One region of the Lysinibacillus sp. RS11 genome, then DNA from elsewhere that is predicted to be linked to it. Evidence: riboswitches for the same ligand, from Rfam matches in the RefSeq annotation. Region 1 holds a riboswitch; each other region holds the start of a gene.
The links. Region 1 has a riboswitch for cobalamin ahead of AB9L17_RS02970 (FecCD family ABC transporter permease). Riboswitches for the same ligand answer to the same signal wherever they lie in the genome.
Positions count from the first base shown of each region.

Region 1 (8,064 bases):
CCATTGTTGAATCGCCCATGCGTAAGCCTGTTCGACCATTTTGTAGATAATACGGTGCATTGGACATGGACTCCATACCACCAGCGATAATCACTTCTTCGTCCCCTAATCGAATTAGCTGATCGGCTAGTGTTATAGCACGCATTCCTGATGCACAAACCTTGTTAATCGTTTCTGTTTTTACCGCTATTGGTAAATTTGCTTTTATTGCAGCTTGCCTTGAAGGAATTTGGCCCTGTCCCCCTTGTAAAACAGAACCTAAAATCACTTCATCCACTTCATCAGGCGAAATTTTCGCTTTCTCAAGTGCCCCCTTTATGGCGATTGCACCTAAATCACTTGCATTTAATGCTGATAGTGAACCTCCAAACTTACCAAATGCAGTTCTTGCTCCTGCTAAAATTACAGCTCTATTCAAGTAAAACACCCCTTTTGTTTTACGTTCTAGAAGAAGTATCAGAGCATTTCTGTTGACTGAACGCTCGCTCGACCTCTTGCGATGAAAAATGGGAGTATCAGTTATGCTTCCACTCCCATTTCCATTTAATCTTATTCTACAAAACAATTATTTATTGTGCAATTTATATTTTTCAGATAACTAAAATATTTCTGCAATAACTATCATTTTTCTGCGTTAGTTTCTGCATTCTTGTCTTGTTCGACACTTTCTACAGAAGCTACTACTTCTTCAGCCATTACATCTGCTGCCTCTTCAACTGAAATTTCAACAGCTTTCACCTTTTCACCAAACACAGAACGCTCTAATAACTCTGCAACATCGAATGTACCGATTGAATCCTCAACCTCTTTTGCCTTTGTGCCATCTTCAAGCATTGTTAAACAGTAAGGACATCCAGAAGAAATTACTGATGCGTCCGTTGCTAAAGCTTGCTCTGTTCTTGCTACGTTAATACGGTTGCCGACATGCTCTTCCATCCACATTAATCCGCCACCTGCGCCACAGCACATGGCTGTCTCGCGATTACGCTCCATTTCCACAAGCTTAACACCTGGAATTCCACGTAGTATTTCTCGTGGCGCATCATAAACATCGTTATAACGGCCTAAATAACAAGAATCGTGGAAAACAATTGTTTCATGCACTTCGTAATTTAACGCTAGACGATTTTCATCAATCAATTCGTTCAATAGCTCAGTATGGTGATAAACCTCACCCTTCCAGCCAAAGTCTTGATATTCATTTTTAAAGATATTGTAAGCATGCGGATCGATTGTAACAATTTTCTTTACGTCGTTTTTCTCGAATTCATCAATATTTGCTGTAGCAAGCTCTTGGAATAAAAACTCATTTCCTAAACGACGAGGAGTATCCCCTGAGTTTTTCTCTTTATTTCCTAAAATCGCAAACTTTACGCCAGCCTCGTTTAATAGGCGACAGAATGCTAATGCAATTTTTTGTGAGCGGTTATCAAATGCGCCCATTGAGCCTACCCAGAATAAATATTCCATTTCCTCGCCTGATTTTTTCAGCTCTTTCACTGTTGGAATATGAATTGTTGGGTCTAGGTCACGCCAATTTTCTTTTTCTTTACGGTTCAAGCCCCAAGGATTCCCTTGACGTTCGATGTTTGTCATCGCGCGCTGTGCATCAGGGTTTACTTTTCCTTCAGTCATTGTTAAGTAACGGCGTAAGTCAATAATTTTATCGACATGCTCATTCATAACAGGACATTGATCTTCACAGTTACGACAAGTCGTACATGCCCAAATCTCCTCTTCTGTAATGACATCGCCGATTAAAGAAGGGCTGTAGATATCTTCAATGACTACACCTTCAGCACCAGCTGTCATTGCTAACTGATTCCCCTTTGTATTAGCAAAGAATTGATAAGGTACCCAAGGTTTTTGCTTTGTCACAACAGCACCTGTAAACGTTAAATGATCACGAAGCTTCACGATTAAATCCATTGGTGATAACATTTTACCTGTTCCAGTTGCTGGACACATATTTGTACAGCGTCCGCATTCTACACAAGAATATAAATCTAGCATTTGTTTTTGTGTAAAGTCTTGAATACGTCCAACACCAATTGCCGGAATATCCTCTTCATCTTCAGCATTTTCTAATGCTTCAAAGTCGATTGGTGTTAGAGTACCTGTACGATCTAAACGATTCATGTACACATTGATTGGACTTACAATCAAGTGGAAGTGCTTCGATTGTGGTACATACACTAAGAATGTTAATAAAATTAATAAATGCGCCCACCACATCACGTAGAAAACAACAGCTGCTACTGATGCTGGTAGGAAGCTAAATATAGCTGCAATGCCAGAAGCAACCGGCTCTGTATAACTTAGTTCTTCACCATGCCAAATTAACCCCATACCATTTGCAAGCAATGTTGATAACATTAACCCACCAATAAAAATTAAGACAAGACCATTTTTCCAGCCTCGTTTTAGACGTACTAGCTTTTCTACATAGCGACGGTAAAATGCCCACACAACTGCCACTAAAATCATTAATACCACAAGCTCTTGGAAGAATGTAAAGACACTATAGAAAATGCCAAGTGGCAGATGTGATCCAGGTACTAACCCCTTCCAAATTAAATCAATAGCGCCTAGCTGCACCATTAAAAATCCATAGAAGAACATTACGTGAATTAAACCACTCTTCGGATCTTTTAATAGCTTATTTTGGCCAAATACATTGACCATAATATAACGAATACGTTCTTTGACACTTTCATCAAACTCAACTTTTTTCCCCAATTGCACAAACTTATAACGTGTTTTTAACAGATAGAAGAACAATCCTCCTGCATAAAGCACAACCACGACTGTTAGAACAATATTTGCAATTACTAATGGACTCATGGTTGGTCCCCCCCTTTAGTTTGTCGTAATTTTCTCTCTTTGTGGTGAATTCGCTAGCTCATACGTAAATGTACGTCATCATTATATTCCTATTCTAATAAATGAGTGAGCATTCAGTCAACATAAAACGGAAATATTTCTGATAATTTTATATTCTTACATTTTACAAGAAAAAAAGCCACCCTGAATTTTTAAAAGGACATGAAACAGCTAAAGAATTTCATTTTTTTATATTATAAATCTATTTTTTGTTGGGTATAGAAACTCAAAAAAGCCGATTCGCATCATGTTTTTGATGACAAATCGACTTTTTCAATGCGCTAAATTTTAAAGTAGCTATTTCTTTTTAAAACTAATATGCGCTTTCAGCAAAACGTGACCGGAGGCGTCCGAGGAGTCGCCCTTAGTTGATAAAAACTGAAATTGTTCCGATAAAACGAGAAATTATTCCGATAAAAGCTAAAATTGTTCCGATAAAATGAGATTTTGTTCCGATAAATCTTCAAAGTGCTCATATAAAAGTGAATTCATCACAATAACGTGGAGTTGATTTCCGTTCCTACGGGGCGCTTATGGCAGCACGATGTTTTTTGCGCGAAAGCGAAGCGTCAGCAGCACGATGTTTTTTGCGCGAAAGCGAAGCGTCAGCAGCACGATGTTTTTTCGCAAAAGCCCTTTCGTTCCCCTACTCGAGGTCTCATCTACTGCGCTGATTCCCAAAGAGCCGCCCAACCTCACTCCAATCAACTTCTTCAAATGACATACGTTTTAACAAAATGTCATCCACAACTTTTGATGATCAAACTATTTTTTAAAGACATTACCGCTTCGAATATATTCAACATCCGCAACTTTAAGTCTAAAATTAACAACTCGTGCGGCTGCAAATAAATAGTCGGATAAACGGTTTAAATACTTTTGCACAATTGTCGGTACGTCTTCAATTTCCTTCATAAGCGTTACCATTTGTCGCTCTGCTCGACGCGCTACTGTGCGCGCAATGTGTAAAGTTGCAGCTGCTGGTGCACCACCTGGTAAAATAAAGCGCTGTAATGGTGGCGCTTCATCTGACAATGCATCAATCCGAGATTCTAACACTTCAATTGGCTGCTCTGCAAGCTTATAATGACGTTCCTTCATGACGTTAGCGAGGTCGCCACCTGCATCAAAAAGTTCGTGCTGGATCGTTTCTAAATCAATTAGAATATCCTTGAATAGCTCACGATCTAATTCACTTACTGCCTTGCCAATAAAAGAATTCAACTCATCAATTGCCCCGTATGTCTCAACGCGCAAGCTATCTTTGTCGACACGTCCACCTATCAGACTAGTTTTCCCCGTATCGCCTGTTTTTGTATAAAGCTTCATTTCTCTCGTCTCCTATAATCAATTTTTATCCCGCATTAACAGGCAGCAACTTATCTGTGACGCCTACTGATTAACACTTCACTTTATAGTTTTTTATTGCCTGCACCGTTGTTTCAAAAACGCCTTTACCGATAATCTTGCCTACATCAGTAACTGGACCACCATACAGCATCTCTTCCCCTTTTTGTGTTGCTGCAATTAATAAGCTATCGGTAGCAGTACCTGTTGCAATCGTACCACTAAGCTCATCACGAATACCTTCTGACTGCAATGCCTTTGTTTTCGCCTCATTAGCTGTCATCATTGCTTGGAAAAATGCTTCTTCTGATAAACAACCATTTATGATGACCCATGTATTTATAGTACCAATATATGGTTCATCTTGTCTTTCATGAGCCCGTGACACATCAACAGCATTGCCAACACCAGCCGTTACAGCAACAAATACGCTACCAAAAGAAGCTTTAAATTCATTAATTGCTACAAGATTTGCCGGGACAGCTGTTATCATAACTACTGTGCTGGTAGGTGAAAAATGCTCCTTTTGTAAAAATTCAGCGACCTCTTTCTTTACATCACTAATGACATAATCTATTGGTACAGAGCGATTTAATAGGCAATCATACCAACCGATCCCCGGATTATGAACTGCTGAGGAAACCGTTTTTAACGGATACTCCGATTGAAGCTGAATGTAATGATTCGTAACAGTGAAATTTTCGTTTTTAATGACAGCACGTTGCTGATGTTCGATTGAGGCTGGCATCATTGTAATTTGAGGCTTTGGAATTTCGGGATGTGCATAAGTCGCTACTCGCGCATGATAGACATCTTCAATTTCCGAAGCGATTAATACTTCATGTGGTGCTCCAAATGCTCGCATCCTTCCGTCTTCCATTAGTAATAATTCGTCACAATAGAGGGAAGCTAAATTCATATCATGTAGTACCATAATAACAGTTAAATCACATTCAATTGCTTCCTTTCGTACCATATCTAAAATTTGACGTTGATGGGCAATATCTAGATGGTTCGTTGGCTCATCTAGCAGTAATATTTCCGCCGTTTGCGCAAGGGCCTGGGCTACAAAAACTCTTTGTTGTTCCCCGCCCGACAAAAATTCCATCGGTGTCTGTTCATAGCGTTTCACACCTGTTTGCAGCATTGCATGTTGGACTGCTTGTTCATCTCGTTCAGCCCAACTTGAAAAGAAGCCTGTTTGATGTGGATAACGTCCAAGTGATACTGCCTCACGTACACTGTTTGAAAAGGCATTCGCATGTAATTGTGGTAGCACTGCCATTTTTTTTGCCAATGCACGGGCATTATAAGCGCTAATATTTTTACCATCTACGACTATAGTGCCTGCAGTAGCTGGTAGTATGCCACTCATCACTTTTAATAGTGTGGATTTCCCACTACCATTCGGGCCTAAAATCCCTAGTACTTTTCCTTTTTCAACGGAAAAACTGATATCCTGAACGATCGGCACATCTCCATAACCTCCAGAAAGATGTTCAACAACAATCATGCCCGTCCCCCCTTGCTTCTACGTTGCTTATAAAAAATATAAGAAAAAACGGGCGCCCCAATAAATGCAGTAATAACGCCAATTGGTAGCTCTCTTGGCATAATAATTGTTCTTGCTATTAAATCACAAATAATGAGCAAAGTTGCACCATTTAAAAATGATAATGGCAATAAATGACGATGATCTGAACCCCAAAGCATTCGCGTCATATGGGGTACAACTAAGCCAACAAATCCAATCGTACCAGAAACTGCTACAGCTGCTCCTGTCAACATTGACCCGCCTATCAAAATTATATATTTACTACGCTTAACATGAACACCTAAATGTTTTGCGCGTTCCTCTCCATATAACAAAACATTTAACTCGCGTCTTTGTGTCCAAAGCATAATTGAACCAATTATCACAAACGGAATAATCATTTGAACAAAAGGCCAACCTCGCATCGATACTGAGCCGAGCAGCCATCCCATAACTTGTCGTAGCTCCTCACCAGATAATGCAATCATTAAGGAAATTAAGGAACCTAAAAATGAACTAAAGATGATCCCTGTTAAAATAAGGGTTTCCATTTTTAGTGAGCGGTCTACCATTCTAGCAAAGCCCATGACCGCTACCATCGTTAATATTGCACCTAGCATACTGAAGATTGGTAATGCATAATGGCCTACTACTGGAATTGAAATACTAAAGAAAATCGTCATCACTGCGCCAACTGATGCACCAGAGGAAACACCTAACGTATAAGGATCTGCCAAAGGATTTTTTAATAAGCCTTGAAAAGCTGCCCCTGCAATGGCAAGCGATGCTCCGACAAGCCCCGCCAGCAGGACTCGAGGTAAACGAATTTTCCATAAAATATTGGCAGCTGTTTCATCAGCTGCCTTATTCCACACTACTTCTAGTGGAATATGAACTGAGCCTATTGCTACGCCACACCAGATGCTAATAATTAGAAGCGTAATTGCTGTTACATAGGCTATAATCGTTCTACTCATTTAAAGGCTCTCCCCCTTAGTCTATCTGTGCCAATATTTAACGACTTGTTCTTCTGATTTATCGATACATTTTGGCTTGAAATTGCCTAATACTGAGAATTTATCGACATCCATCTTACAAAACAAATACCCCTCATCAAAAAAAGATGAGGGGATCAAATTTGCACAAAAATACGTATACAAAATCCACCACCCTATCCTCGTAGGCTGCAACGTGTTTTCTATAAAGGCAGGTCTCCTGGCTCGTGCTTCCTTCGCTTTTTCAAGCCTTCCCGAAATTTTCAGTGGTGCAGATTGAAAAAACTCACACATACAGTGGCGGGACCGCATCGGAATAACACCGATTTCCCTTTTCACTTTACATAAGTAAAGAACCTTTATAATTTTCAGTTGATATAATTATACATGAAAAAAAAAGTGGCTGGGATAAAACTGGTCAATACCTTAAAAAGCGCGAGAAATCAATTTTAGAAACGTTGATTTCTCGCGCTTTTCTTATGTGAAATTTTTTAATCTTGCTAGATCCCAGACTCTAATCTATTAGACTATATCTAAAAAATACTGAACAGTTTTCATTGGCGCTCCAATTTCTCGCAATGACCATGTGCTCTCTAAATAAATATCTGCTAGCTTTTCATATTTACCGCCGAATTTTTGTGCCCATTCGACTGCTACAACACTTTCATATACATGTGCCATATTTTCTGCAACCTTTTTTGCCTCAAATGTTTTCGTTGCTTCATCTAAACGACTAAATGTTTGCAAAGTCAAGTCTAGTTTTACTAATTGCTCTGCTACAATTGCTACTAATGGACTGTCAGCTAGTTTTTCTAGACGTTTCTCCATGATACGAACAAATAATTCATGCGCATGAAACTTATCTACTAAACGAATGAGCTCCAACGCTAAAATATTGGCAGTCCCTTCCCACACCGTCAGCACCTGTGCATCTCTTAATAAGCGAGGTGTAACAAAATCCTCTATATAGCCATTCCCTCCGTGCAATTCAATTGCTTCACTAGCATAATGTACCGCTTGCTCTGCCGTTTCTTTTTTCATAATAGCAATATACAAGCGATTCATAATGATGTCCTGTTCATTGCCCTGTCCACTTGCTACTTTATCGTACAGCTGAATAACATCAAAAACAGTGGCAACTTCTACATGAAGCTTGGCAGCATATTTCCCTAATGTATCCTGAATCATAGGATATTGCGTTAAAGGCTTACCAAATGCATGACGATTGGTTACATAGTGCTTCGCCTCTAAATAACCGCGACGCATAATGCCGATAGAAGCAACTGCATTGCAAATTCTTGATAA
Region 1 is NZ_CP168124.1:573,330-581,393, reverse strand. Features, by position in the region: gene AB9L17_RS02995 (acetyl-CoA C-acetyltransferase) at 1-418, opposite strand, end outside; gene AB9L17_RS02990 (heterodisulfide reductase-related iron-sulfur binding cluster) at 622-2,844, opposite strand; gene AB9L17_RS02985 (hypothetical protein) at 3,415-3,564, opposite strand; gene AB9L17_RS02980 (cob(I)yrinic acid a,c-diamide adenosyltransferase) at 3,649-4,212, opposite strand; gene AB9L17_RS02975 (adenosylcobinamide amidohydrolase) at 4,283-5,743, opposite strand; gene AB9L17_RS02970 (FecCD family ABC transporter permease) at 5,740-6,741, opposite strand; cobalamin riboswitch at 6,953-7,135, opposite strand; gene AB9L17_RS02965 (acyl-CoA dehydrogenase family protein) at 7,282-8,064, opposite strand, start outside.

Region 2 (8,064 bases), 1.7 Mb from region 1:
CCAAATCATAAATCCAAAGCTTGGCATGTGTCGCATTTTCAAATTCTCTTTCACTTCCAACATAAGCTATGTAGCGACTGTTCGGAGACCATGAAGTTTGGTAGAACATCCCTGTTCCTTCCGTTAGCTTGCGCGCATGTTTCGTTTCTACATCCAATAAGTACAGATCACTCATGAATGAAAAATCTAGATCCTCTGTTACGTCTGCACTGTAAGAAAGATATTTACCGTTTGGAGACCATGTACCAAGCTGGAAATGATGTTTTCCTTCCGTCATCAGCTCTAATTTCCCAGATTCAAGATTGACGCTTGCAATTTGAGTAAATTGCTCCATATCCAGAAATCCAGCTGCATCTGACTTATGTTTCATCTTTTCAATTTCAAGTGGTTTTAGTTCTTTGTCTTCTTTCTTATCATGTTCAGCTTGATCATCAATGCTTTCATTTTTACCAAGCTTTACAGAGAAGGCTATTTTCTTGCCACACGGCGACCAAACAGGTGATGTCGCACCGTTTTTACAATGAGTCACTTGCTTCGCCTCTCCACCTGTTTTAGAAAGCACAAAAATTTGTGGTTTGCCATTTCTCGTTGACACAAACGCGATTTTACTGCCATCTGGAGACCAAATAGGTGAATTTGTTTTATCTTCACCAAATGTCCATTGTTGAGGAATTTTTTCATCCAAGTTTATGTAATATAAATTAGACACATAGTCTTTTTTCTTGTCGTCGATATAAGTCCCTACATAGACTACTTCTGTTCCATCAGGTGATACTTGTGGATCTGCCACTGATTTTAATTGATATAGATCTTCCGGTTTAATCCCTTGTTTGGATGTCATATTTTCCCGCCCCTTTTTGTTAATTGCATTACATAGTACAATATTTCGACGCCCTAAGTATTATTCCTCCTTATAAACAGAAAATTTTTAAAATTACCCGTGTTATATCTTATTTGAGATGTTTAAAAACATACACTGAAAAAAAGTAGCTGCTTCGCAATAATGACGAAGATCTACGGATATAATTTATTTCAAAGTATGCAACTTTTACCTAAACGCTCTCCTATTACTAATACTTGAGAAATAGCTTCACGAGGAGATGAACATATTGGTGCTGGATTATTGTCAAAAATACCATGAAAGTTGGCTCGAGTATTCCAATAGAAGAAACAAAAAGATGGTCTAAAACTCAAAAAAAGTAGCGTGTTTTATCATCACTTTTTTACATTTTCCAATACTCAGCAGAATTTGTTCTGCGATAAAATTTATAAAAAGGTTCATTCGGACGAGCATGCTCATTATAGAGTCGAATGATTTCATGAAGTAAACTTTCAATACGGTCAACTGCCACCCTTTTAGCAAAGAGCGTCCCAGCTTGCGCATTTGCCCCCATTGGCACCGCCCCTAAATAGACATCAAAGCTATCTTTTTGATAAACAAGGCCAATATCATCATACACTGCATTGTAGCAGGCAGAGGCACAGCCATTTACGTTTAAACGTAATCTTGTAGGGACCAATATTCCTTCTAATGAATGAAATAGCTGTTCAGTAATCGGTGCTGCCTCCATCTTATCCCCATCACAGAAATCGCAAGCCTTCATCACAACAATTGGTCCTTGCTTTGCCACATACAGGCCAGCATCTTGTAGCTCCTTAGTCGTATCTGCTACATCTACTGTCGGAATAGATAATAATATACTGTAAGAAGAGGAGTATTTGATCGCACCAATTTCTCCTACAACCTTTGCCATTGCTTGAAATTGTGCAGGGGTATAATGTTTATTAATAATACCCGGGCTAACTGCAAGACGTGTAAACTCTCCATTATGATTTAGCTTTTCAAATGTTTTGTCCGGTATATTTTTACAAAATGCATTCATTTATAACTCTCCTTATAAAAAAAGAACTAGCAAGTCGCTAGCTCCTTATTTAGTCTAAAAGTTTTCAGGGTAAAAGCCTTTTGCTAAAATTTGAATAGCTTCTGCAGCACGAACCCCTTCTGATGCAGCAGAAAGCGGTAAGATCACAAAGTGTTCATTTTTAACAGCTTCCATTTCTTTTAAGGCAGGATCATTTTTTAAGAAGTTAATTTTTTGTTCCGCCTTTGTTTCTCCGTAATCAACAACAACAACGACTTCTGGATTACGATCTACTGCATCTTCTTTTGATACCGTAGTCCATCCTGATTCCACATCACCAAAAATATTTTTACCACCAGCAATCGTCACAAGCTCATTCATAAAGTTTTGTCCAGCAGTAAGGACATCTTTATCACCACTATCAAACACTAATACACGCAGTTCTTCCCCATTTTGTGGTAATTTCGCACGTACAGCTTCTACATCTTTGGTCATTTGTTCAATTAAAGCATCTCCACGTTCTTCGACACGGAATATTTTTGCGATATTTCGGATATCTGTGAAAATATCTTCTAATGTTGGTTTCGTCATACTTGAGGCTGTATGTAAATAAGTGTGAATCCCTAATGCCTCAAGCTCTTCCTGTGTACCAACACCTTTCTCTCCAAAGGCGCTTTTCCAACCGCCGTATAAAAAATCTGCTTCTGCATCAATAACCTGTTCCTTTGAAGGATACTGTTTAGCTAACACAGGCACTTTATCGTAGGCAGCTTGTAGGGGCTCATAAATATTGTCATCTAAATAGGCGGTACCTACCATAGAATCTTCCAAGCCTAATGCCAACATAATTTCTGTTACATGTTGATTTAAGCTAATCGCTTTTTTGGGTGCTTCTGTATACACTTGTGTCGTTCCATTATTGTCAATTGTGATCTCTGTCTTGTCAGTTTGTGCAGGCTCTACCTTCTCACCTTGTGCAGCTGATTCTGATTTGTCCTTTGCATTACATGCTCCTAGAATAGCGATTATTGCTATTGCAAAGACAAGCCACAAGCTTTTCCATTTTTTCATGTCCTCGTCTCCTTTGTGTCAAATATATAGAAAGAAATCCCTTGACTTCCTCGCTACTGAATGATCAATTATGACTCGGCATAATTGCGTCCGGATTCGGCTTTGTGCTTAGGCCAGCAGATGTTTTTTGTGCGAAAGCGCAGTGCTAACGGAGCGTCAGCAACAAATGTTTTTTGTGCGAAAGCGCAATGCTAACGTAGTGTCAGCAACAGATATTTTTTGTGCGAAAGCGAAGTGTCAGCAAAAGGGTTTTAACTGCGCGAAAGCGTAGCGGCAGCGGCAACACAGCACCGATGCAGGTCAGTTAGCCGTTATCGCAACGATGCTGTGGTTTTAGGCTAACATCCCCTAAGACCACCTTACCGAATCCACACCCGCTAAACATAAGTTAAAAAGGGCATAAAAAAACCCCTTGTTTCCAAGAGGTTCGCATAGTGAAAGATGGGTTCTACAACCTATTCACTAGCCCCATCCTCGTGGTTTAAGCAAAGATTACATATTGGCAGGTATCCTGGCTTAGGTTCATCATCTATACGCCTTCCCATAGCATGGCTACAGTGGCATCTTGTATAGACTCCCCATTTACAGTTGCGGGACAGCATCGGATTCGCACCGATTTCCCTTTTAAGCAAATGACAAATCATTTGCACCAATACATCTATTATTTTTTTAAAATGATATTGCTAGACTAGCAGAAGAAATTTATGTTCGCAATCTCTCGAAAAAATCGAAAAATAAGTATTATGAATATAGTAGCACTATTTCGACATAAACACTAACTATTTTACATGAAATATTTTTGTCCCACATAACTAGCAGACAGCCAAGAAGTTTAACGGAAGATTAACAGCCCGGAAATGCCCGATTACTTTGGGGCAACAGGGTGTTCCTCTACGAGTTGGGGTGGCGAAACCCTCACTGATTAGTAGTCTTTACTTTATTTTATTTCTGTTACAATGATATTGGACGAAAAAAAGAAACGAGGATTTTTTATGCATAAAACAATTGGTGTACTCGCTCACGTCGATGCAGGAAAAACAACATTTTCTGAGCAGTTACTATTCCATACAAACAGTATTCAAGCCCGTGGTCGAGTTGATCATCAAGATACATTTCTAGATAATCATGAACTCGAGCGTCAGCGAGGCATTACTATTTTTGCGGAACAAGGTCGCATGACGATTGGAAACGATACATATACGTTAATCGATACACCTGGGCACGTCGATTTTTCGCCAGAAATGGAACGTGTTATTCGTGTTATGGATTATGCCATCATTGTTATTAGTGCGGTCGAAGGAGTACAAGGTCATACTGAAACCGTGTGGCAACTTTTACGCAAATATCATGTCCCTACCTTCTTCTTTATTAACAAAATAGATCGTGAAGGTGCAGATGTCGAAGCCGTTATGACACTGCTTCAAAAAGACTGCTCTAAGGATGTACTATTAGTAGATGAACCGCTCCGTTCTGATTATGTTTCCAATCACATGATGGAGTGGCTTGCTGAGCGTGATGAGCAGCTTCTCGATGCTTTTCTTAACGAGACGTTGGATAGCGTTAACTGCCTGACTCATATACAAGCGATGATTAAACAGGAAAAGGCCTTTTTATGTTTTACTGGCTCTGCCTTAAAAGATACTGGGATAAAAGAATTCATTTCACAGCTCCCTCTACTTACTGAGACACATTTTAACAACAATGGAACGTTCCAAGGAGAAGTATTTAAAATTCGTCATGATGGACATCAACGCTTAACTTTTATGAAGGCATTACAAGGAACTCTGCGTGTTCGTGATGAATTTTCGTTTGGAGATCTAACTGAAAAAGTGACGGAAATTCGATTATATAATGGAAATCGCTATGAAACAGTCCAAGAGGTTGAAGCTGGGGAGATTTTCGCAGTCAAAGGGCTAAGTCTCGAAAACATCGGTGATATCATCGGTAGTACGACTAACCCGCAGCCCTATGAGTTAGTACCGACCTTGCAAGCAAAAGTCCAATATGCAGGCGATCAGCATATAAAAGAAGTGTTAAAAATTTTCCGTATCCTTGAAGCCGAAGAACCAACTTTACGCGTCGTATGGCATGAAAAATTTCAAGAGATTCATGTCCATATTATGGGCGTCATCCAGCTCGAGGTGCTTGCCGAAGTCCTTCACAAACGTTTCTCACTAGCTGTCTCATTTGGTGAGCCACAAATTTTATATATGGAAACAATCGCCTCAACTGTAACAGGCTACGGCCATTTTGAGCCATTAAAGCACTACGCCGAGGTACATTTATTGATGGAGCCAAACACACGTGGTGCTGGCATTACATTTGTCAATGCATGCCATGCGGATGATTTATCGGTTGGCAATCAGCGACTCATAGAAAAACATGTATTCGAACGGGATCATCATGGCTTATTAACAGGTTTTCCTGTCACGGATATTCGTTTCACACTCTTAACGGGACGAGCGCATATTAAGCATACTGAGGGTGGCGATTTCCGCGAGGCAACATTTCGGGCATTACGGCAAGGTCTTGAGCAAGCAGAAAATATATTACTAGAGCCTTACTATCGCTTTAAGCTTAAAGCCCCTAGTGATTTTATCGGCCGCATGATGACCGATATTCAGCAAGCTTCAGGTACATTTGACGCACCAATCTTAACTGAAAATAACGTCATCTTAACTGGACGTGCCCCTGTCGCAACATTTATGAACTACAGCACAACCTTTGCCGCCTACACCAATGGGAAGGGTGTACTCTCATTGCAATTTGATGGCTATGATGTGTGCCATAATACAGAAGAAGTTATCGCGCAAATCGGCTACGATAAAAATGCTGATCCTGACTATACATCCTCTAGTATATTTTGTGCAAAAGGCAAAGGATACTCCGTTCCGTGGCATGAAGCTGAGGCAGCGATGCATTGCATTAAATAATTCTTAGAATAAAACAGGACATGGTTTTATATGCATGTCCTGTTTTTTGTGATATATGCAAGATTCGACTGATTGCGCGTTTTACTCTGCTCCCGCGGGTATTCTCCTGTTTCGCGCGGATATTCTCTCCCCAATCGCGGGTATTTGTTCTGTTTCCGCTGATATTTCACTGCCCAGCGTGAGAAATCACCTTTACCTGTAATTTATTTACAAACTTGCACAGTTTCTTTGCCTGTTTTAATACGCGATCACACCTTGTAAAAATTGCTTATATTCACGCTCGACAATTAGTTTAATAAAGACTGATATAATAAATAGATTGCCATATATAAAAATCTAAGGGAGGAATACATATGGAAAACTTTGAAGATCTTTTGCCAAGACATAAATTTGATAATGATAGAGTAGAAATAATTAAAAAAATGGATAGAGATATAATATTGCCTTTACTGCCTAACCTCCTAGAATGGATTCAAGATATGAATTGGCCAGTGGCAACAAGCGTATTAGGATTACTTTTAACTTTTCCAGAAGAAATTGTCCCACATGTGCAAGATGTTTTATCTTCAGATGATGATAATTGGAAGTGGTTTGTTTTACACTTTTTGGTTATAAAATTACCAAGTGAGTCAAAGGTTCAGTTTAGAGAGTATTTAACAAGAGTGGCTGAAACACCTACACATAATGAACTCGCAGAAGAAATTGATGAAATCGCAAAAGAGACTTTGGCAACAATCTAAAAAATAACCTTTTTTCATCGAAATCAGCTATATTTAATTAAAATTAGGACTTGTTTTTATGATTAATCTTCATAAATGCAAGTCCTTTTGTTATGCCCCACAATCGCTTCTGTAGCAAAACACATAGCTCTTTAGCACCCATAAGACTACTTATATAAATGTTTTCCTTTCTTCTCCACTATCAATGCTCACATACTCTTTATACACATCTGAAGACTTTTTTACCATTTATCTACCAACATTTACTCTACTATGCTACAATCTTATACAGAAATAATTTTCAGCAAATTAAGAGATGGGCAGGAATTTTCAAGAATGTTTAAAACGATTTGGAAAAGTTTTTTTACTATATATATATTAATGTTACTTATTTTTGTTGTGTTTAAGTTCAATGGAGATGTATACAGCGTTATCAATACTATTCGAACCAATAAGGACAGAGGGGTTGGTGTAAATCTAATTCCTTTTAGCACAATTGGAGCATATATAAGTGATATAAATGATAGTGTCTCTATAATAAACACCTTAGGTAATATTATTCCTTTTATACCGATGGGATTTATCATACCTATGGCTTTTCCCTCGCAAAGAAATGTATTTAAAACGATAATTTCCAGTTTATTATTGATTTTCAGCATAGAGATTCTACAAATCATTTTATTTTTAGGTAGTTTTGATATAGATGACATTATACTAAATCTACTCAGTTGTATTATAGGCTTCATGCTATTTATAACGTACAAAAATATCTTTAAAGTAGTCTCTTAAAAAGAGATAGTTAAGGGGTGGATTACTATGGCAAAGTTTATTGATGACTTGGCTGGTGCAATATACGATGTAATAAAGTTTGTATTACAAAGTCTAGGGTACTTAATTGCTGGTATGTTAATAGTGGCAATTCCACTTTACCTAATTGTGTGGGTATTTGAATTGTTTCAGTGACTTTAATAGTTATCATATTAAAAATTTTTAACAAACGTGGAGCTTTATTTCAATAAGAATAGGACTTGTATGTATGATTGAATCTCGTATATGCAAGTCCTTTTGATATGCACTAATACTTTCACATAATTCGGTCCTATAGTTCCACTCATATCTCTGTAGCAACCATAAGACACTTGTACAAACGATTCTCTACCTCTTTCTCAACCCTCACAAGCTTGTATGAGGTTTGACCACTATAGTTACTCGCAATCTCAAAGTTGAAACTGTTTAGACCTCATCGTCTCCCCATGCTGTAACGATTAATCCTCTTCAATACGCATTTACCATTTCCCTACCAACAAAAACTTTGCTATGTTATGATATTTTACAGACAGAATTTTTCATTTAATTAAGAAATTGGAGGAAACATTGGAGGAAACATGAATTATATAAAATCTTTACGACAATATGTTGGAACAAGTCCTATTATTGCACCAGGTTCAGCAATCATTGTTTTAAACGAAAAGAATGAAA
Region 2 is NZ_CP168124.1:2,272,124-2,280,187, reverse strand. Features, by position in the region: gene AB9L17_RS11640 (S9 family peptidase) at 1-841, opposite strand, end outside; gene AB9L17_RS11635 (precorrin-3B methylase) at 1,224-1,883, opposite strand; gene AB9L17_RS11630 (ABC transporter substrate-binding protein) at 1,938-2,933, opposite strand; gene AB9L17_RS11625 (hypothetical protein) at 3,061-3,204, shown strand; cobalamin riboswitch at 3,418-3,602, opposite strand; gene AB9L17_RS11620 (GTP-binding protein) at 3,926-5,866, shown strand; gene AB9L17_RS11615 (DUF5071 domain-containing protein) at 6,220-6,606, shown strand; gene AB9L17_RS11610 (VanZ family protein) at 6,859-7,374, shown strand; gene AB9L17_RS11605 (hypothetical protein) at 7,402-7,548, shown strand; gene AB9L17_RS11600 (NUDIX hydrolase) at 7,971-8,064, shown strand, end outside.
Region 2: linked by a shared signal. The riboswitch ahead of AB9L17_RS11630 (ABC transporter substrate-binding protein) and the one ahead of AB9L17_RS02970 (FecCD family ABC transporter permease) in region 1 are both predicted to bind cobalamin.

Region 3 (8,064 bases), 950 kb from region 1:
GTGCTATTGTAATTGCACCTTGTTTTAAATCCGTACCTTCAGCATTTCGCGTACCAGATGGGAAAATCCCAACAATTTTACCCTCTTTCAATAACTGTGAAGGAATTTTAATAACACTTGGTCCTGGATTGTCACGGTCAACCGGAAAGGCATTTAAACGCTCTATAAGCCAACCAAGACCCTTTATATCAAACAATTGCTTTTTAGCCATAAAGTGAATTTCCCGAGGGTATACTGCAACACCAAGATTTAAAATATCAACATAACCCGTGTGTGTACATGCAATAATAAACCCACCTTCCTTCGGTAAGTTTTGCTCTTCATATACACGCGCTTTTGAGCCCGATAATTTTAATATCACTTTTACAACACTTGCTATAAATTTATACACTGTTTTATTCCTACCTTATTCAATAGTTACTCCCATTGTAATCGAAAATGTCCATGTACTGCAATTGCATGTGAAATAAATCAATTATGCTTCGGCATAATTACGTCCAGATTCGGCTTTGTGCTTAGGCGTGCACGAAGGCAGACACGATGTCGGTCATTTCGGTAATGCCACAGGACGTGGCGTTATTACCGATGTAGGTCAGTTAGCCGTTATCGTATGGATACGATGATTTTAGGCTAACATCCTTTGTGAATTCCTTTCCGAATTCCGTGACATCCGCCTGCATCTGCTGAAATAAGTTAAACCCTTCCCACTAATACATCCACATCAATCGTAATTTCTTCTAATTGGATATTGGCTTCCTCTTTTTTATGCCAGCCCATTGGTGTCATTTCAAGCAATGCCGGTACAAGCTCAGTAGCAAGCGGTACCGTATAAGTAATACGCTCTACACTAACATCGGCAAAGCTGTCTTTAAAACGAGCAACTATTTGTTCATTCGAATATGACTCTTTGGTAGAATCCGCATACAATTGTGCTCGAAGCTCATGTAAGTACCCACTTTGAGGCACAACCTTAACAACACAACCATTCTGAGTTAATAGACGTTTAAATTCTTCGTAATTGGCAGGAGATAAAATATTTAATATGGCATCGAAGCTTGATCTTGCAAATGGACTTTTCGCTAAATCACCAACACACCAAATTTGCTCTGGATAATGTCGAGCTGCAGCAAGTATGCCTTCTTTTGCTATATCAATACCAATGCCAATCCCTTGTTTCTTCGCCATAATACGTGCTAAATGTGAACCTTCACCACATCCTGTATCAAGCACGGTTTCTGCATTAGCAATTAGCTCCCCAATCTTATCTTCTACTAAATCATAGATCCCACTATCAATAACCGCTTTTCGAGATTCAAAGAGTTCTTTACTGTACTTAGAAATAGCACCATGTGTCAGCATATTGACATAGCCCTGCTTGGCAATATCAAATGAATGATTTGAGGAACATACTAGTCTTCCCTGTTCAAAAACACCTATTGACTCTTGACATATTGGACAAGCGAAAAGCGTTATATTTTCATCCATTAAGGCTGCCCCTGCAGCTCTTTTTGAAAGTGCCCCCATTAATTTACCTCCTTCTGTTCTGTAGGTGAAACAAGTGCGAAACGCTCCCACTTACGACTTCTCCATCTAAAGTATACAATAATGGCTCGCATCCATTCATCTGCCGAAATCGCTAGCCAAATACCTACTAAGCCCCAATCTAAAACAAAAACGAACAAGTAACCGAGTGGAAGGCTCATACAAACCATCGATAAAAAACCTATTTTCACTGGAAATCTCGCATCCCCTGAGGCACGCAAAGAGTTAATAACCACAATATTCATTGTACGGCCTGTCTCAAGCAGAATACTTAATGCTAGCACAGATGCTCCGATGGCTATTACCTCTGGATTATCAGTAAAAACGTGCATAAGTTGCTTCCGGAATATTGTCACAACTGCAACCATAATGATCGTAAAGATAAAAGCTGCACGCACACTTAACCAAAGCTGCTGATAAGCTTCATCCTTTTTACCAGCACCAACATAACGCCCAATAATAATAGCTGTTCCTGTACCGATTGCAATCGCAAACAAATACGTAAACATCGAAATATTCATGGCATATTGTCTTGCTGCAAGCGTCTCTGAGCCTAAGTACGTTGCATAATATAGGAAGACAATCTGACAAAACTGATAAAGAACTTGTTCAAATGCAGACGGCAAGCCTATATTTAATATTTTTCGAACATATTCCTTTGAATACTCGAAATAATAATCTAGCTTCAACCTTACTTCCATAACTTGATACAACAGCCAGAAAAACACAAGAACTGCTAATCCACGACTTATAACTGAGGAAATAGCTGCACCTTTTACACCTAGCTCCGGTAATCCTAAGTTACCAAAAATTAAACCGTAATTTAATACAACATGCAGCACATTCATACCTAGTGATACATACATCGTTTGCTTTGTCCTACCATGTACACGGATAATCGCTGCTAACGCATTTATAATTGCCTGTAAAAAAATAAAACTTCCGATAATAGCTAAATAGCTTTGTGCGTATTGAAGCACTTCCCCCTGCAAGTTCATCATCGTCATTAAATGACTTGAAAAGAAGAAAAATAAAATACTCATCACGAGTCCAACGATCAAATTCATCGTTACTGCTAAAGCGGATATCTTCGCAGCTTCCAAAAAACGCCTTGAGCCTAAATATTGCGACACAACAATTGAAGCACCATTACCAACTACTTCAAGTATTAAAATGGCAATATGAATATATTGATTGGCAGCACCCACCCCTGATACAGCATTATCTGATAAAGCACTGAGCATAAAAGTATCGGCTAGTCCCATCAACATAAATAAAAATACTTCTAAAAATATCGGCCACGTTAAATGAAACAAACTTAACTTATTAGTCTCTTTTCTCTCACTTTCTCTTAATGGATCTGCCAATACGTTTCACTTCTCCTATACGCGTCATAAAATAATAGTATCTTATCATAGATTATTAGGCTGTAAAGAGTTTTAGTATTTATTATCAAAAAGATTAACACTTCACAAAAAAATCCCTTTCACAAGACCGTGTGAAAGGGTTGCCTACTAAGTTAAGCAATACGCCTGCAATTGCTCACGCTTTTCTTTTGTTAGACCAAATTCTTGCTCTAAAAATGCTGTCTTTGAGCCAAATCGGTTATCCATTGCATCAAATGCCGCCTGTAAATAATCCTCACGGGCAGACATTAATGCATAAAATTGCTGTAATTCTCGATCATTATAATCTTGCTGAATTGCCTGAGCCATCTGTTCTACCAAGGACCGTAAATGTATATTTGTAACTAAATAGTCCTCCATGATTGTTTCCTCAGGCACATCTAAAGCGAGCAAAATAAGTGCACCACCGATACCTGTTCGATCCTTTCCTACCGCACAATGATGTACAAGCCCTAAATTTTCAGGGTTTTGAATCGTTACCATTAACTCCTTAAACGACGCATTATTAAAAGGCATTTGTGCATAAAATTCTCGGAACATCTCTGGATTTACAACCTTATAAAAATCTTTTTTTCCAGCGTTTGTAGGCATCTCAAAAGCATGATTGCCCTTTGCTGGAATTTGAATATATTTAGCTTGCGGGAAGATCGGATTAGGATTATTTTGTGCCTCATGGTTGTCGCGATAATCGAAAATTGTTTTCACACCTAGCGTTCCAAAAAGCTCCTTATCTGCTTTCGTCATTTTGCCAAGCGCCGCTGAACGATAAAACAAGCCATTCTTTACTGAACGCCCATCTCTCGTCTTATATCCACCCATATCACGAAAATTATGAACAGCCTCAAACGGAATAATCTTCATATCAAACTGTTTCATTTACTGCACCTCCCTCTATTAATAAACATTCTTATTTATATTCTATAAAACAATTCGCTATAATACCAATTTTCACACTAGGAAATGTCACCAGCTAGTCTCAAGCCGAGTGATGTATGGTTCTATTCGAGCACTTCTTCATCGAAGCGAAACACCTGTACAATGATCATTAGATTCGACCAACATCAAAAAAAGCTGCCCTGGATAAAGGACAGCTCTAAAATACTTTTCAATATAGATTATTTAAATAACTCAGGATATGCTGCTTTTGCTACTAGCTCAACAGCTTCACCAATACGTGGACCTGGACGGTTCGAAATATCAGTATCTATATAATAAACCGCTTTGTTTTGAATGGCTGTGATTGAATTCCATCCATCACGTGCAAGAATTTCTCCCACTGAGTTTTCTACATAGCTTACTGTTGTTAAAATGACTTCTGGATTTTTCGCAATGACATCTTCCTCAGATACCTTTGCCCAGCTTTGAACGTCAGCAAATACATTTTTCACATTAGCAGCATTTAAAATCTCTTGTTGGAATGTATCAGAACCAGCTGTATAGATGTCTGGCTTTGGACTAATTTCTAAGTAAATATTTTTTGGTTCTTTTACATCTTTGACTTTTGCCTGGACTTCCGCAATTTTAGCTTTAATATCTTCGTTTAACTTTTCGCCTTTATCTTCAATCCCCATAACAGATGCAATTTGTTGGATATCCCCGTAAACATCATCAAATGAAGCAGCTGATTTGATAGCAAAAACTTTAATTCCTGCATCTTCAAGAGTTTTTAGAGCATTTAAGTTTTCATCATCACCACCAGTTGTATAGGCAATAACAACATCTGGCTTTAACGCTAAAATACGCTCACTATTGAAAGTTGCAGCAGTAGAGACGCGCTCAATTTTTTGCGCTTCTTCTGGATACGTATCATACTCTGTTGCACCGACGATTTTATCACCAACACCTAGGGCAAACAAAATTTCTGTATTACTTGGTTGTAATGAAACAATAGTTTTAGGTACTGCATCAAACGCTACTTCTACACCACGATCATCCGTAACTTTATAGCTTGTGCTCTCAGTTTGTTGCTCGTCCTTAGAAAAAGTGTCTTTGTTAGCATCCTCTTTTGTGCCGCAGCCTACTAATACGAGTGCTAACATTAATACAGAAAGCCATTGTAGATTAAACAATTTCTTCATTTCATTGATTCTCCTTTTTCTTTTTCATTGGGTATGACTTACTAATAAACGGTATTTCAGCAATACCAGCGCGCTGATTCATATAGACAGCCATAACAAAAAATACATTGGCTAGTAATCCTATATAATCAAACAGAATAGCTGGTACTTCCCGTTCCTCAGAAACTTTGTGTAAAATACGGTATGATTTTTTCGACTCACTACGACATACATGTAATGCAGCAGCAGCCTCTGTTCCTTGTGGTAATACAAAATTCTGAATCTCATCTTTCACATGACTAACATAAAAATCATAACGATCACTAAGCCACGCTAAGTCATCTTCAGTTACTGCTAATTTCCCTCGGACGGAGCCATTAACATGGTAAGCCATTGGCAAAATAGCTAATAAATCATCTGCCACTACCCTTACTGTCTCTTTATTTACTGCTACTAAAGCGACACCCATATGTGTTGTAAGACTATCTGTTCGAATTTCAAAATCTACTGTTGATGCCTTTTCACGCATAAATGGATAACAAGAATAACGTGCATCTTTTTTCAACTCTAGTCCCCGCTTTCCTTCGTGAAAAATTCTTACTAATAGTGAGTATACATAAAAAAACGTCGCCCCTACTCCTAAGGGACGACGAAAATAGCATAAATAGTGTCGCATAGACACGACAAAGCCTATGTATTTGCCGCATATCCTCCTAGCTTCCGAAGAGCATCTATACGTTCAAATAAAGGTCGGTCTCCTGGCTTGTACATCCAATCATGTTATGAGTCATAAAAACCTGCCCATCCGATATTTCGACAAAGGTATATCTTTATGATTCCTGTACTTACAGTTGCGGAAACAGCTTCGGTCTTTCACCGAATTCCCAATTATGCTTGTTAACACCTTTATTTTGCAAAAATAATTCACTTGTAAAGCAGTTTAACACATATTGATAGGAAAAAATAGCTTTGAAATGAACGGAAAACAAATGAATACGAACAACAGTAAGCCTATTTCTACATAGCTATACAAAATCATTCTCTAATCTAAATTCAAGACATTTGAAGTATGCCCCTTCAACTTGACTGCACATTCTGTGGTGAAACGCTCTCTGCAAACGTATCCTCCCTCCACAATATGTACTTTCATCAGCATACTTCTTTAATCAAGAACAGATCCAAGTATTGATTCAAAGTTTTATAAAATTTTTTCAATAGCTTGCTCAACATCAAGCTGTGAATCTGTCGGTTCAAAGCGGGCAACTGTTTTACCATTTGTATCTATTAAAAATTTTGTAAAGTTCCAGCGAATATTACGACCGTCTAAAAAACTAGGTGCAATTTGGATAATTGCTTCTGCTAACATTTTTTCCTGCATACTTGCCTTGCCAAATTCACGATAGTCTATCTCGTGCTTTAAATAATTGAATAATGGATGTGTCGCATCTCCGTTTACCTGCACGAGTTCAAAAATCGGGAATGTTACCCCATAGTTGATTTTGCATAGGTGTGTAGTTTGTTCGCCATCTTCAGGATTTTGGTTATCAAATTGATCACAAGGAAAACCTAAAACGACAAAATTATCCTTCCCATATTTATCATACATTTTTTGCAAGTCTTCAAATTGATATGTAAAACGGCACTTGTTTGCTGTATTAACAATTAACAGCGTTTTTCCTCGATAAGTTTCCATTGATAGTATCTCACCGTTTGGCTTCTTAACTAAATAATTATAAATACTCATTGTTTAACTCCCTTTTTCCCTAAATTGTCAGGAATGTTGATTAACAATATTAATTGATTAGAATATGTAATTTTCTGCCACAATCAGTTAAACATGGTTCATCATGTTCATCACCAAAAGTTGCGAATGACATTTGTTTAGACGTATGTCATTTAATCTTCATTCAGTACAGACGAAATCAACCCTATGTTATGCCGATGGACCTTAAAAATAGGCATACAATAGTGAAACAGCCACAAAAAATCATATTATCGGTCAATAATAAACCTATATTTTCCTACTCAGCACGCCTGATATATTATAAACTATTTCTCTATTAGCGAAAGAATTTTCACAAAACAAATAGCCATTCCACGTCTTTAATGGATGGCTTTCATATATTTCTTTTTGTATTTAACATCTTTTTCTTCCGCAATTAAACGCTCCGCAATTTTTAGTAGCTTCGGGTCTTTCGTTTCATCAAATAGCTTTTTAAAAGATACAATAATATCATAGCGCATTAATGCCGGTTGTTTTTCGTCTAAGCATGTTTGAAATCTTTTTGCCAAATATGAAACGACTAAATCTTTTTGTACTTTCCCCGCTAAACCTATTTTCCAAATTGCCTGCAAAGTATGTCTCGCCGTTTCTGTTTTTTCATCATAGGTCACTGCCCAAATCTTTAAGAAATCCTCTAATACTCTCTCTTCTGGATCACTTTTTGCTGCCAATGCGCATAAAATTTGTGCCGCGCTTGCACGAACATGCCCATTTTTGTATGTAAGAGCCTGAACAAGTTGTTCCCAAACTGCATATGTCCAATCAACTGGTTCCTGCATTATTTTCATCAATTCTTCGTAAGATTCATATTGAATATCGCTGTCACGTTCTGTTAAATTACTAAAAAGTTGCATAATCTTTTTTTCCATGATTCATCCCTACCTTTATTGTTTCAGACCGTAATAATATTTTTATGTTTTATGGTACACTTAACTTACTTTGCGCAAAGAAGGTGAGTTTATGAATAAAATTAATTCTAGGAAACTGATTTTTAGAATGATTATGATTATTACTTTAATTGTAGCTGCATATTTTATTATCCCAGTTTCCGTTCCCGTTATATTAGCTGGTGTTACTGCATTTTTTTTAGAGCCAATTGTTATGTTCTTTAAACGGCGATGGAAAATGTCTCGGAAAATTGCAGTTGCGTTTATTTATATAGTGAGCGTTATTTTAATTTCCATTATTTGCTATTTTACTATTACACAACTTATGTCGCAAATAATTTCAATTTCAAAGCAAGCTCCCTATTATATTTCAAAACTATCAGAAATGT
Region 3 is NZ_CP168124.1:4,492,879-4,500,942, forward strand. Features, by position in the region: gene AB9L17_RS23145 (lysophospholipid acyltransferase family protein) at 1-391, opposite strand, end outside; gene AB9L17_RS23150 (putative RNA methyltransferase) at 694-1,524, opposite strand; gene AB9L17_RS23155 (MATE family efflux transporter) at 1,524-2,909, opposite strand; gene AB9L17_RS23160 (tyrosine-protein phosphatase) at 3,057-3,824, opposite strand; gene AB9L17_RS23165 (ABC transporter substrate-binding protein) at 4,064-5,026, opposite strand; gene AB9L17_RS23170 (hypothetical protein) at 5,028-5,570, opposite strand; cobalamin riboswitch at 5,737-5,928, opposite strand; gene AB9L17_RS23175 (glutathione peroxidase) at 6,204-6,749, opposite strand; gene AB9L17_RS23180 (hypothetical protein) at 7,109-7,657, opposite strand; gene ytvI (sporulation integral membrane protein YtvI) at 7,749-8,064, shown strand, end outside.
Region 3: linked by a shared signal. The riboswitch ahead of AB9L17_RS23170 (hypothetical protein) and the one ahead of AB9L17_RS02970 (FecCD family ABC transporter permease) in region 1 are both predicted to bind cobalamin.

Region 4 (8,064 bases), 710 kb from region 1:
AGGCAGTACTCTATGATTTTCAATTTACTGAGGAGCAGGTAGATGAAGTAGCAAGAAAAGCCTATTATGAAGAACTGGAGAAATTAGGTCCAGAGGCTATGCATGCTAAACTTAAAAACCTTGATCCACAAACAGCAGAGACCATTCATCCAAATAATACTCGCCGTGTCATACGTGCGTTAGAAATGATTGAGCTTAGTGGCGTTTCAAAGGCAGCAGAAGCACATAATCGTGGAGAAGTTCCACTTTACAATCATGTGATTATAGGGCTTGGGCAAAATATGTCACGTGAAGAGCTCTATGATCGTATTAACCTTCGCGTTGATATAATGATGGAAAAGGGGCTTTTGGAAGAAGTAAAGGGTTTATGGCAGCAAAATATTCGTGGTGTACAGTCAATCCAAGCAATCGGCTACAAGGAATTATATGATTACCTAGATGGAAAATGTTCTTTAGAAGAAGCTGTTGACAGTTTGAAACAAAATTCTCGCCGCTATGCGAAAAGACAACTAACATATTTCCGCAATAAAATGGATGTTTACTTTCTTAAAAATGAAGAACAACTTTAGTTGATTGATCTCGCCTTATCGTAGATTTTGTTTTTATACTTTTGATAAATTTCTAAAAATTACTAATTGATAAATTGGTAGAACGTGCTAATATAGGAATTAAGAGGTAGGAAGAGAGCAAGGGGGGTATATTTGATGAAATCAATTAACTTGCAAGATACATTCTTGAACCATCTACGTAAAAGCAGTGTTTTTGTTACTGTGTTTCTGTTAAACGGATTCCAGTTAAAAGGGACTGTGAAATCCTATGATAATTTTACAGTGTTATTAGTAGATGTTGAAAGTAAACAGCATCTTATTTACAAACACGCTATTTCCACATTTGTTCCAGCAAAGCAAGTCGATTTTTTAGAGACAGAAGAATAGAAACATTAGAGTAAAACAGTTAGTGTTCATGACACTAGCTGTTTTTTTGCCTTCAGGCTATAATGTAAAAGGAAATCGATATATTGGAGGACTACACAGATGAAAACGATGGAGACAACAGAAATATTAGAACTATTAGATGCGAACGAAGATCTATACATTATTGATGTTCGTGAAGATGATGAGGTAGCACAAGGTATGATTCCTGGTGCTCAACATATTGCTCTTGGGACAATCCCTGATCGCATAAATGAATTAGATGCTTCAAAGCCATACATTATCGTTTGCAAGGCTGGCGCTCGTTCAGCAAATGCATGCTCATACTTAGAAGCTCAAGGGTTTGACGTGACAAACCTTGAAGGCGGCATGCTTGCATATGATGGAGAGTTAGAATTTAAATAATGACATACTTTAAAGAGAAAGAGCCTATTAATATTTGCTCTTTCTTTTTTCTTGTTCTTATTTTTTAGTGAGTTCATGATGAGGCTAAAATTTTATTGTATGGATTATCCTTTTTTTGCTCACGAATCTTTAGGTTATAACTGGCAAAGTTTAAACTAGTATATCTAATGCCTACGTCCATGATGCTTCATTATTATCTCTTACACCTAATGATCCTTATATCGATAGACCACTCGCCCATATCCCATTTAAACCAACTTCCTCTACAACTTTTGCGGAAAGACCGTTATAGGTATCCATTAAAAATTTAAGTGTGTCTGAATATATTTTTTCATTAAAAAATTTTGTTGTTTTTCCGTATATTAGAAACTAATGTTTTGAAATCAAAAAATGGTGTATTGAGAACAATCATAATACTACTTTTCTAGTGTAGTAAATTTAATTATGGGACTCAAAATGAAAAATATGAGATATCGCGTTACCAAGTCTCACCCACCTATGCAAGATAAATCTATTTACATAGAATACAGTAACCTCCATAAGTGGAGAGGACTACACTATCAATACAAAAGAAATGAAAATATCTAACTAAATGAGGTGAGTTTATTGAAAAACGGACTTGGAAAATGGGAACAATGCTTACTTTTAAAACAAAATCCTTTAACAACTAACTGCATGCCAGAATCAATACTTTACAGTCTAGAAAACCTAATCTATTTATTAAATAAGTATGAGTATATTTATGTGAAACATAATAGCGCTGGACAAGGAAGAGCAATTTATAAAGTCTACAAAAGAAAAGATGGACACTATTGTTTTAACGGATTTACCATGCAAGGTGAGGAAATAAGTAAATGTGTAGCAGCAATTGAGGATTTCCACCAAGTTCTACATCCATATGAGAAACAAGGTAGATTAAGCGGAATTTATATTATACAAGAGGGGGTCAAAAGTCTAACCCCTGATGGGAATTCAATATCTATTCGTGTTCATGTTCAAAATCTAAAGGGAAAATGGGTAATTGGTGGGATTTACGGAAGAGTGGCAACTGAGGATCATGGGATTGTCAATTCAAATCGAGGTTCTAAAGCAATATCGATTGAGGAATTATTATCAGGTTATTTGATGATGGATAATACAAAGAAAGATCAAACAATAGATTCTCTAAAAGAGGATTCAATTTTAGTAGCTGAAGTAATAGCATCCCACTTTCCTTGTAGAGAATATGGCATTGATTTTGGAATAAATCTAGAAGGAAAACCTATATTATTCGAAGTAAATACAACGCCAAGCATACGTAGTTTTGCCAAAGTTGATAGGGCGATCTGGAAGAATATTGTTGAGATTAGGAAAATGCAAAATGAAGGCTAAGTTTGAAATGTAGTTATTTTTCATGTTAGTCATCAGCATATTTTTATTCAATAGACATACATCAAAAAATTACTTTCCCTACTATATTTATAGGAAATAAGTTTTAATTGAATCCGTTACTTGTGAACGATTAGGAATTTACCTAGGAAAAATAGATTGTGGTTGAGTAGGCGCGTTATGAATCAATTTTCTATTGGAGAGAAGATTCAGCATGGGCTCAAATTGCCAGCCCTCAGGAACCTAAATTCGCGTACGTTAGATTTATTTGGTTATTCGAAGTGTTAAAAGACTCTTTTACTGGAATTCACTATTTTGGAACGAATGCCAGCAAAGGAATCCCTGGAACAATTTTTCATTTAATTAAATATATTGACACAAAAAACACTTTATCGTAAATTTAAAATAATTGCATAAAAGCATTAGGTGCCCATTGCGGGAGAATAGGGAATAAAGTGAAAAGCTTTAGCGGTCCCACCACTGTAAAAGAGAGTTTCATGGAGAATGCCACTAGCATAGTCTGGGAAGGTTCTATGAAATGTTGAAATTGAGCCAGGAGACCTGCCTAACTGCTGCGTATTATATAGACGATGGAAAAGTCTGTAGTTTATTTGTTATGAAATAAACTACAGGCTTTTTATTTTTTTCTCTAAATCATATCTTCGAGTAATGAGGCAAAAAAGAAAGGGGAAATTTTCATGCAATTATTACAACAGACGATTCAAAACATTCACAGTACTGACCACAAAATGATGGAGCAGGCAAGAGAACGCATAGATGCACTATGCAAGCCTCCTGGAAGTTTGGGAAGACTAGAAACCCTTGCTGTGCAACTATCTGGGATTACAAGAGAACTATTTCCTGCGATTGATAATAAAGCGATTATTGTGTGTGCCGCAGATCATGGTGTTTGTGATGAAGGGGTGACATCTAATCCACAAAATGTGACGGTCTTTCAAACATTAAATTTTCCTAGAGGTGGAACTGGTGTCTGTGCTATCGCAAGAATCACAGATGCTAAAATTGTCACAGTAGACGTTGGCGTAAAAGAAGATATTCCGCATGATGCTGGTGTTATCCTAAAAAAAATTAAATATGGAACGGACAATATGGCAAAAGGTCCTGCCATGTCAAGGGAAGAAGCCATTCAATCTATTGAAGTAGGAATTGAAGTAGCTACCGAAGAAATAGCAAAAGGGGCGAATGTACTCGGGACAGGTGAAATGGGGATTGGAAATACAACACCGAGTGCTGCAATATTATCGGTTCTTCGTGCATGTCATCCGATTGAAGTGACAGGGGTCGGTGCAGGTGTTGGGCCAGGTGGAATCGACCATAAAATAGAAGTTATTCATAATGCTATTACATTAAACAAACCAAATCGTGATGATGCTATTGACATTCTTGCAAAAGTTGGTGGTTTAGAAATAGGTGCTATGGCTGGAGTTGTACTCGCTGCAGCTGCAAATCGCAAGCCTGTTGTGATTGATGGCTTCATTTCTACTATTGCTGCACTTATTGCATACGAACTCGAACCAAAAGTAAAAGACTATATCATTCCTTCTCATGCTTCCGAAGAACCAGGTGCTAAAATTGCTGCTGAAATGCTCGGAGTTGAACCGATGTTGCAGATGAATATGCGATTGGGCGAAGGCTCTGGTGCAGCTTTAGCGTTTCCTATTTTGGACGCAGCATGTTCCATGATGAAAAACATGACAACATTAGAGGAAGCTATTCTGCTGTTAGAAAAGTAATTAAATATTATGAGATTCTAAAAACAAGTTCTTATGAAAGTAGTTACTCAGCAAGCAAAAAGTTTACTTAGGGTAACATACTATTTCTATTAGGATATATTGTTTCTAGGCGCTGCTACACATAAACAAAAGTTATAGTTAAAGGATTTAAAATCTGCTATTGATAAAAAATAAGAGGCTGGGACAGAACTCGATTATTTTGAAAAATAGCGAAAACAGGTAATAACCTTTTCGCTTCAATGAGTAGAGTGTTCCTTCCTAAATCAAAAAAATGTTAGACCGAAATCGATCTAACATTTTTTCTTTCTGTCCCAGCCTCTTGTTGTTATACGGTGATGTAAGGAAACTTAGCTATGCCCGCTGCAATTTCCGCAACGGTAAACGCCATTTCTTCATATATGAAAGAACTCTTAGTGCAGTAATTACACCAAATAATACATATAAATAGATATCCCCTGAAAATAATCCAAGCCCAATAATAAGTCCAGCTAGTGCTGCCCAAACACCATAGACTTCATCACGGAGAATTAATGGTTGTCGTCTAGCTAATAAATCTCGAACAATTCCACCGCCTGACCCTGTTAAGACAGCAGCTACAATAACTGCACTAATGGGCATGTCGAGCTTCACGGCATAGAGAGCACCCTGAATTGCAAATGCCGATAAACCGATAGCATCAGTGAAATTGCCCCAGCGATGCCAATGTTGGATGAGTCGATGTGGAAATAAGAAAAAAATTGTAATGGCTGCAATGGCAATTTGGAACATCATATCCTGTCCCCACAGTGTTGTTACAGGCAAACCTATGAGCAAATTTCGTATAGCTCCTCCGCCAAAAGCGGTTACAATCCCGAGTATATATACACCGAATAAATCGTATTCTTCCTCCATTGCAATGATTGCCCCAGAAATAGCGAAGGCAATTGTTCCAATAATACTAAAAACCTCCCAAGCCAACCCTTTCACTCCCTATATGAATAAATCTTTTTGATTAGTTGCAAACCCTTTTTGTAGCGTAGAAGTTTTTGCTAAGAAAAGTATCAACTTATGCTTTGGAATTATCAGATATTAAATATCCTATTATAGTAGGACATAATAGATGAAGTCCGCAATTTAGATTAGCGTAAAATGCAATTAGAAACAATAGCAAGTTTTGCAGGCAAGCATACAAATTGTTAAGATAGGATTTGAACAAATGTGAAATGGAGAAGAATATAATGACTTTTACAACAAATTTAATGGAAGAAACACTAGCATTAGCAGCTAAAATAGAAGAAAAGGTGCGTCCTTTTCATGCAAAGGTAGAAGACATGGCATTCTTCAACCAACAAAAAGTGCTTGCTGCGTTTAGAAAGCATCAAGTAAGTGATTATCATCTGCATCCGTCTAATGGTTATGGCTATGATGATGAGGGGCGTGACAATCTAGAACGTGTTTATGCAGAGGTCTTTGGAGCGGAGGCTGCCATCGTACGTCCGCAAATTATTTCAGGTACACATGCAATTACGCTTAGTTTATTCGGAGTATTACGTCCTGGTGACGAATTACTTTATATTTCGGGTCAGCCGTATGATACATTGCAATCAATAGTCGATGGTGGCGATAAGGATACTGGCTCCTTAAAAGATTATAAAATCGGTTATAGCCATGTAGATTTAATCAATAATCAAGAGATCGATTGGGAGGGCGTTGCAGCTGCAATTACACCAAACACAAAAATGATTGCTATCCAACGTTCGAAGGGCTATGCAACACGCCCATCCTTTACCATTTCACAAATTGCAGACATGTGTGCAAAAATCCGTGAATTAGCGCCAAATGCCGTTATTTTCGTTGATAATTGCTACGGTGAATTTGTGGAGGCACAGGAACCGACCGAGGTTGGGGCTGATTTAATGGCAGGTTCGCTCATTAAAAATCCTGGTGGAGGCTTGGCGAAAATTGGTGGTTATATTGCGGGTCGTGCAGATTTAGTTGAGAAATGTGCTTATCGTATGACATCACCAGGTATTGGTGCTGAGGCAGGAGCAACATTAAACACGCTTGGTGATTTCTATCAAGGATTTTTCCTTGCACCACATGTTGTATCTCAAGCATTAAAAGGTGCCATTTTCACAGCTGCTATGCTAGGGGAAATTGGGATGAATACATCACCAAGGTATGATGCTAATCGTACAGATTTAATTCAATCGGTTTCTTTCCAAACCGCGGAACAAATGATTGCGTTTTGTCGTGAAATTCAAGCAAACTCACCAATTAATGCGCATTACGCACCAGAGCCAGCGTACATGCCTGGCTATGAGGATGATGTCATCATGGCAGCTGGAACATTTATTCAAGGTTCAAGTATTGAGCTTACAGCAGACGGTCCTATTCGTCCGCCGTTTACAGCATTTATTCAAGGTGGGTTAACATATGAGCACGTAAAATTTGCTATTTGTAGTGCTGTACAAAAAATCCAAAAATAGGAGATGAAAAAACTATTCAATACTTTCGTTTTGAATAGTTTTTTACAATTTTTCATCAATTCGAAAAAAATATTTTAATTGATGTAAGGAAACCTTACATGACTGGTTGACAGTGTAAAATTTTCGTTATATGATTAGCGGGTATTGGAGGGACTTAAATGAGTCGTGAAATTAGACGAACTATGCCGTTATTATCCATGAATATTGTGATGCAATTGACTGAGCTTTCGGCACGTCAAATTCGTTATTATGAAGAACACCATTTAATTGAGCCGCACCGAACAGAAGGCAACCGTCGAATGTTTTCATTAAATGACGTCGACATACTGCTTGAAATTAAAGATTACTTAGAACAAGGTATGAATATGGCGAAGATTAAAAAACTATTCGCTAAAAAGAATGATGCTGTTGCAACAGAAGAACCAAATTTAAGTGATTCAGAATTACGTCGCATTATGCGTGAAGAAATGCGTCAAGCACAGCGCATGCAAAAATCTTCCATCAGACAAGGGGATTTATCTCGATTCTATTAATTAAAGTAAACGTACGCTTCTGGTAACAGTTTAGATTATTTTAATAGGGTAGGGTAATAATAAAAGCTAGACAATTTATAGGAGTGTGGAAAACTGTGGGTAAATACACAAAAGAGGACATTAAACGTCTTATCGAGGAAAAAAACGTAAACTTTATTCGATTACAATTTACGGATATTCTTGGCACAATTAAAAACGTTGAGATTCCTGTAAGCCAATTAGACAAAGCGCTAGAAAATAAAATGATGTTTGATGGCTCATCCATTGAAGGCTTTGTTCGTATCGAAGAATCGGACATGTATTTACATCCTGATTTAGATTCTTTCGTAGTGTTCCCTTGGACTTCTGAAAAAGGGAAAGTAGCACGTTTCATCTGTGATGTATACACTGCTAAAGGCGAGCCGTTTGCTGGTGACCCACGTAACAACTTAAAACGTATCCTTAAAAAAATGGAAGAGTTGGGCTTCTCAAGCTTCAATTTAGGGCCTGAGCCAGAATTCTTCTTATTCAAATTAGATGCAAAAGGTGAACCAACATTAGAAGTAAACGACCATGGTGGTTACTTCGACTTAGCACCTACAGATCTTGGCGAAAACTGCCGTCG
Region 4 is NZ_CP168124.1:1,286,080-1,294,143, forward strand. Features, by position in the region: gene miaA (tRNA (adenosine(37)-N6)-dimethylallyltransferase MiaA) at 1-569, shown strand, start outside; gene hfq (RNA chaperone Hfq) at 705-935, shown strand; gene AB9L17_RS06245 (rhodanese-like domain-containing protein) at 1,035-1,337, shown strand; gene AB9L17_RS06250 (YheC/YheD family protein) at 1,944-2,708, shown strand; cobalamin riboswitch at 3,113-3,288, shown strand; gene cobT (nicotinate-nucleotide--dimethylbenzimidazole phosphoribosyltransferase) at 3,404-4,459, shown strand; gene AB9L17_RS06260 (trimeric intracellular cation channel family protein) at 4,811-5,416, opposite strand; gene AB9L17_RS06265 (aminotransferase class I/II-fold pyridoxal phosphate-dependent enzyme) at 5,677-6,927, shown strand; gene AB9L17_RS06270 (MerR family transcriptional regulator) at 7,086-7,460, shown strand; gene glnA (type I glutamate--ammonia ligase) at 7,556-8,064, shown strand, end outside.
Region 4: linked by a shared signal. The riboswitch ahead of cobT (nicotinate-nucleotide--dimethylbenzimidazole phosphoribosyltransferase) and the one ahead of AB9L17_RS02970 (FecCD family ABC transporter permease) in region 1 are both predicted to bind cobalamin.